Regions from separate parts of the Paenibacillus woosongensis genome, predicted to be linked through region 1. Evidence: riboswitches for the same ligand, from Rfam matches in the RefSeq annotation. Region 1 holds a riboswitch; the other holds the start of a gene.

Region 1 (3,262 bases):
ATCCAGATTGGATGTGGGCTCGTCAAGGATGAGTACATCCGGATTCAAAGCCAGAGCGCAGGCTAGGGCGAGCCGCTGCTTCATTCCACCGGATAAAGTATGGATATGCGCGCTCCGCCAGTCGGTCAGATCGACAAGCCGCAGCGCTTCGTCGATTTTCGCGCTGATTTGTTCCCGTGGGCAGCCGATATTTTCCAGGCAAAAAGCAAGCTCCTCCTCCACCTTAAGCATGCAAAATTGGCTGTCCACGTCTTGGAACACAATGCCTACCTGCTGCGCAATTTCACCTGGATCCTGTCCCTCTAGGGATTTGCCATACAGATAAACGCCGCCTGTCACCAGGCTATCGATGGCTGACGGGTACACCCGGTTCAGGCAGAGGGCCAAGGAACTTTTCCCACAGCCGCTTGGACCAAGGAGCAGCAGCAATTCGCCTTGATGCAGCCGGAGGGAAATCGAGGAGAACACCTGCTCCTCCCCGTCCTCGCTGAAAGCCAGGGATAAATTTTTTGTCTCCAAGACCATCGGTTTATCCATCGTTTCTTGATTCGGGAGCAACGTATTCATTACTGCTTCACCGAGGTTCGTTGTTGATTGGCGCTTTGGACAGCGGCCTTCCCGATGGGAAAGCTCCTCAATACGCCTGTCCGGGCCAGCGCATCGGATATCCATTTGCCTAGCAGGCCGGCGATCACTGCACCGCTGATAACCCGGACGATGAACATCGAGATGACTAGACCCGTGGACAAAGCGGCGAAGCCGGATTGAAAGAAGCCCCAGCCAAAGCTGAATACGGCCGCGCCTACGCCTGCGCCCATGAGCACTGCTGTGTTGTAGTAACGGTATCTTACGGCGGCGAATACCGCTTCCGCGCCGAGGCCTTGAATAAAGGCCGACAGAATCAGGATCGGGCCGGTGACGTTGCCGATCAATACCTCGATCGTCCCGGCGATCGTCTCGGACAGCAGGGCTGCTCCGGGCTTGCGCAAGATATAGGCTGAAATGATCGAAACGATAAACCATATGCCGAAGATGACCTCATATCCCATCGGACCCATAAAGCCGACGAGCACATTGCCTATCTGCAGGAAAATCAAATAGACGACAGCAAACACGACGGACAGCGAGCTGAGAACGATAATGTCGCGAAGCTTCCAGGATGACATCCTTATTCCCCCTTCCTCTGCACATGCTCCGGTTTGGCTGACGGGCTGTTGCAGGAGATTGTGGCCGTCATGACTAGATGGGAAGTCTTGGTGCTTGACGTGACAAAGGCATTTTCGAGTGAACGAAACACCTGTTGGGCGGTTCCATCCAGGCGGCTAGCGTAATGAATTCCGCCGGAGAACGTTCCCTCGGCTTCCGCCGCTTTGACCGCATCATAAATGACGTCCATGTAGTGGGGCACCCCCATCGGGTAAAGGGCGAATTGAGCTGCGGTATCAACCGATGTTTTGTTCCCTTCGTTCAAACGGACATCGTCCTCAGACATGAAGACATCTCCTTCCGTATCTCCCGGGCAGCCTACGGAAAAGGTTGCGCTAAGAACGACATGCTCACCGCTTTTTGCCGCCTGCAGGAAAATGGATTTAACTACGTCGAACACATGCTCATGGCGGCCGCGCACGCAGGTGCTGACGTCATCGCTTTGAACCCAGACCTTGGACGTATCGGTATGCTCCAGCGCTCCAAGAATGATCGGAACGAACCGGTCGCTCATCGGAAACAGAGAGAACCGGCAGCCGACGATGCGGCTGGTGCCGCAGGCCGCGGCTTGAATGTTGTGGTTGAATGAATTGGTCATGATGCTTTTCCTCCCCTGGTTAATTTAAATTATCGCTGATAACGACAAAAAAACCGCACCCGAAGAGTGCAGTTATATCGATACAGCCTGTGTCTGCTTAAACATTTTAAAGCAAGCACGCAGCGCTATTTATCGTTTCCCCGCACTTCCCCACGCTAGTATGATCTAGATCGGGTGTAAAGGGTTAACCGTTCCTCAAGCGGGAACGATCTCTCAGCCAGCAAAGGCACCCCTAGTGCATTTTTTCGTGATGCGGTTGTCAATGGTTCCCATTATACAGAGTTCCTTTCAATTGTAAAGCCTTGTTTAAATGAAGTGGTCTATATTCTCGCAAATATTCATATTGTAACGGTAGAAGAGAGGACAAGGAGCGTGCGGATCGTGAACAAGGCAAAGATGACATTCCGGTTCGATGAACATGGGCAACAAGCGCACAGTGCACAGAAGGCTGGAGATCGCCAGCGGCTGGAGGCCACCCCCGCTTCAGGGCATGACAAGCCGCCCGAGCGATCAGAACAGGAACCGAAGGATACTCCTATAACTTACCGTGCGGTGGAAACGATAGATTATTGGGGAGATCCCTTTACAGACCATACAGGAACAGGGATTGCCCTATTGCCAGAGCATGCCGAGCCAGGCGGCGGAGATTATTATTTTCGTAAAACGCGGACCTCCTGGTGGAAGGTTGCCGGCTCGCTGACCGGCGCGATCGTGACCGGAGCGCTCTTTGGATTCGTCGTTCTGTCCATGTTCGACCAGGAAATGACGGTGCCGATCCCTGGAATTAGCGTGCCGAAGCAGGGGGCGGCCGGAGAAGCGGCCGATATTCCCGTACTGGGCAGTGTCATTACGGAGGAACAGGTTCCGCTCGTACAGGTCGTTCTGCCTTCGCAGAGCTATCATTTCCTGCAGTACGGCGTGTTCAGCACAGCGGAAGGCGTTGCCCTGGCCCAGGAACAATTGCGCTCCGCGGGAATTGCCGCCGCGCGGGATACCTTGGATGAGAAGCGGGTCTATGCGGGAGTCTCCCCGGACCGTGAGGAAGCTAAACTGCTGAGCGGGAGGCTGAAGACAGGAGGCGTTCACCTCATTTTGCATGAAATTGCCTTGCCTGAATCGGCTACGATGGAATATAAAGGGGATGCGGCATCCCTCCAGCAATATTTGGCGCAGAGTGCGGATCTCGCCTATATGCTCAGCTCCTCCTCGGCAGCTCTTCTGGGAGAAGCTTCTCCCGGGCGCCAGAGCCAGGAGGAAATCGGCCGGCTAAGGGAGAGCCATCAGCTGTGGACCAAAAGCGCCGCCGACGTTCGAGGCAAGCTGACGGCAGCCGCGGAGGCTGAAGCAAAGGAGATGGAGAAGGCGATGAACAGTGCGGTTGAGGCGATGGAGGAATTTAACGAGAAGGGCGAGCAAACCATGCTCTGGGAAGTGCAGAACGAAGTGATGCGGTTCATT
Region 2 (3,262 bases), 2.4 Mb from region 1:
TCATGCTTCCCGAAGTACGCTCATCCTCTGAGGTTTACGGACGGACGGCGCCTTACCATTTCTTCGGACATGAGGTGCCGATTGCGGGAGCTGCGGGCGACCAGCAGGCCGCTTTATTCGGACAAAATTGCTTCGAGCGGGGCATGGTAAAAACGACGTACGGCACAGGCTGCTTCATGCTGATGAATACGGGCGATCAGCCAGTCTCGTCGGGCCATGGCCTCATTACATCGATTGCCTGGGGGATCGGCGGCAAGGTTGAATATGCGCTTGAGGGAAGTATCTTCGTCTCCGGTTCAGCCATACAATGGCTAAGAGACGGTTTGCGGATGTTTAGGGAGTCGAAGGACAGCGAAAGGTATGCCGAACGCGTCCAGTCCACGGAGGGGGTATACGTCGTGCCGGCCTTTGTCGGCTTAGGCAGCCCGTATTGGGACAGCGACGTTCGAGGCGCTGTATTCGGCCTCACTCGGGGAACGAGTAAGGAGCATTTTATCCGCGCAACCCTTGAATCCTTGGCTTATCAGACCAAGGACATTCTAGTGGCGATGGAGAAGGATTGCGGCTACAAGGTGAATACGATGCGGGTGGACGGGGGAGCGGTGTCGAATACGTTCCTGATGGCATTCCAGAGCGATATTCTCGATGTTCCGGTGGAACGTCCGGCTGTGCGCGAGACGACCGCGCTAGGCGCAGCTTATCTGGCTGGGCTTGCCGTAGGATATTGGCGGGATCTTGAAGAAATTCGCCGCATCTGGAGCCTGGAACGGCGATTTGAACCGACAATGCCAGAAAATGAGCGGGAATCGCTCTACAATGGCTGGAAAAAAGCCGTTTATGCCGCTACGGCCTTCAAATAAGGAATGGGCTGCCAAAAGCAGCCCATTTTTGCTTTGTATCGCACGCTTACTCGCTGTATTTCATAATATGTTTTGACTGTATCCCTTAACCTTGTTACACCACAAAACCCGAGCAAGGAGGGGTGACGCATTTTGAAAAGCAGCGATCGTAACAGCAAATTTCTGTTGACTCATCGTGAGCGGGAAGTTTTTGAACTCCTCGTGCAGGATAAAACGACGCGCGACATTGCGGGGCAACTATTCATTAGCGAGAAGACCGTACGAAATCATATTTCTAATGTCATGCAGAAATTGAACGTAAAAGGTCGTGCGCAGGCGGTTGTCGAGCTGATTAAGCTTGGGGAGCTGAAAATCTGACGGTTTGGGCAAAACACGTCAAAAATCGTAAGCCTTCTAATTCCTTGTCCGGAGAGGAAAGGAACTAGGAGGTTTTTTGTTGCTTGAGGCTGAAATAGGAATTGTATTTTAGGGTTGATAATTCCTTATTTTCCATATATTATATATTGGTGAATTGAATAAACGGGAGCTTGGGCCAACCAGGCTGAGAGGATAGCTAATGCGCTGTCGACCGTAATACCTGATCTGGGTAATGCCAGCGGAGGAAACGTTCGAGCCTTTGTGTATACAGAGACCGCTTCTTTCGTTGCGGTCTTTTTGTGTTGCACTTGGCAGCAGCAGCTCCGCTTGAACCCATTCATTCTAAGGAGGAATAGAAATGGCAAGCGAAACCAGCAACAACACAGTAAACCCTGAGTTCCTAGCTTTTCCGGGCAGCCGCAAGGTGTATCTTCAAGGTTCACGGCCGGATATACAGGTGCCCATGAGAGAGATCGCACTTGCGCCGACCGTTCGCGGAGAATCGGAAGAAGAGAATGAACCCGTTCGGGTATATGATTGCAGCGGTCCTTACACCGACGCTAACTATCATGCGGATATTAGGACAGGGCTTCCAGCGAACCGCAAAAATTGGATTCTGGAGCGGGGGGATGTGGAGGTTTATGAAGGCAGGAGCATAAGACCTGAGGATGATGGATACCAAACAGAAAAGCAGCTTGATCAGACGGAGACATTCCCCGGCCTGCGCCGTAAGCCTTTAAGAGCTAAAGCCGGCCGCAATGTGACGCAGATGCATTACGCAAGAAAGGGTATCATCACGCCCGAAATGGAATACATTTCAATCCGGGAGAACGTGACTCCGGAATTCGTACGCAGGGAAGTCGCCGAAGGCAGAGCGATTATTCCCTCCAACATCAATCATCCTGAAAGCGAACCGATGATTATCGGCCGTCATTTTCTGGTCAAAATCAATGCAAACATCGGCAACTCGGCCGTCGCCTCCTCCATTGAGGAGGAAGTGGAGAAGATGAGATGGGCGACCCGTTGGGGCGCTGACACGATTATGGATCTTTCCACGGGGAAAAACATTCACACGACGCGGGAGTGGATCATCCGCAATTCACCGGTGCCTGTAGGCACAGTCCCGCTCTACCAGGCATTGGAGAAGGTAGGCGGGAAGGCCGAGGCATTGAGCTGGGAAGTCTACCGCGATACATTGATCGAGCAGGCGGAGCAGGGCGTCGACTATTTTACGATCCATGCCGGAGTGCTCCTGCGGTATATTCCGTTAACGGCTAAGCGTGTCACAGGCATTGTGTCTCGCGGCGGATCCATCATGGCAGCCTGGTGCCTTGCTCATCATCAAGAAAACTTTCTTTATACCCATTTTGAAGAAATCTGTGAAATCATGAAAAGCTATGACATCGCCTTTTCGCTTGGCGACGGCCTGCGGCCGGGTTCGATTGCGGATGCTAACGACGAAGCTCAGTTCGCTGAGCTCGAGACGCTCGGCGAACTGACCCAAATTGCTTGGAAACATGACGTTCAGGTGATGATCGAAGGGCCAGGTCACGTACCGATGCACTTAATTAAAGAAAATGTAGACAAACAAATGGAGATATGCCAGGAGGCTCCTTTCTATACGCTGGGTCCGTTAACTACGGATATTGCTCCAGGCTACGATCACATTACTTCAGCGATAGGAGCGGCTATGATCGGTTGGTTCGGGACGGCTATGCTGTGTTATGTGACGCCTAAGGAACACCTCGGCCTCCCTAATAAAGACGATGTTCGCGAGGGAGTCATTGCTTATAAAATAGCTGCACATGCAGCTGATCTAGCGAAGGGACATCCTGGGGCCCAAGAAAGAGATAACGCGTTATCCAAGGCCCGGTTCGAATTCCGCTGGCGGGACCAGTTCAACCTCTCGCTCGATCCTGAGAGAGCTCTGGAGTATCATGATGAAACTCTGCCCGCGGAAGGAGCCAAGACCGCTCACTTCTGTTCCATGTGCGGCCCTAAATTTTGCAGCATGCGAATCACTCAGGACATCCGCGATTATGCCA

The links. Region 1 has a riboswitch for thiamine pyrophosphate ahead of QNH46_RS18485 (YkoF family thiamine/hydroxymethylpyrimidine-binding protein). Riboswitches for the same ligand answer to the same signal wherever they lie in the genome.
Region 2: it holds a riboswitch for thiamine pyrophosphate, as region 1 does, so the genes downstream of both, thiC (phosphomethylpyrimidine synthase ThiC) here and QNH46_RS18485 (YkoF family thiamine/hydroxymethylpyrimidine-binding protein) in region 1, are expected to answer to the same signal.

What each region holds. Positions count from the first base shown of each region.
Region 1 covers NZ_CP126084.1:4,033,781-4,037,042, reverse strand. The annotation lists gene QNH46_RS18495 (ABC transporter ATP-binding protein) at 1-567, opposite strand, end outside; gene QNH46_RS18490 (ECF transporter S component) at 567-1,166, opposite strand; gene QNH46_RS18485 (YkoF family thiamine/hydroxymethylpyrimidine-binding protein) at 1,169-1,804, opposite strand; TPP riboswitch at 1,935-2,048, opposite strand; gene QNH46_RS18480 (SPOR domain-containing protein) at 2,186-3,262, shown strand, end outside.
Region 2 covers NZ_CP126084.1:1,593,660-1,596,921, forward strand. The annotation lists gene glpK (glycerol kinase GlpK) at 1-860, shown strand, start outside; gene QNH46_RS06940 (helix-turn-helix domain-containing protein) at 993-1,217, shown strand; TPP riboswitch at 1,370-1,481, shown strand; gene thiC (phosphomethylpyrimidine synthase ThiC) at 1,576-3,262, shown strand, end outside.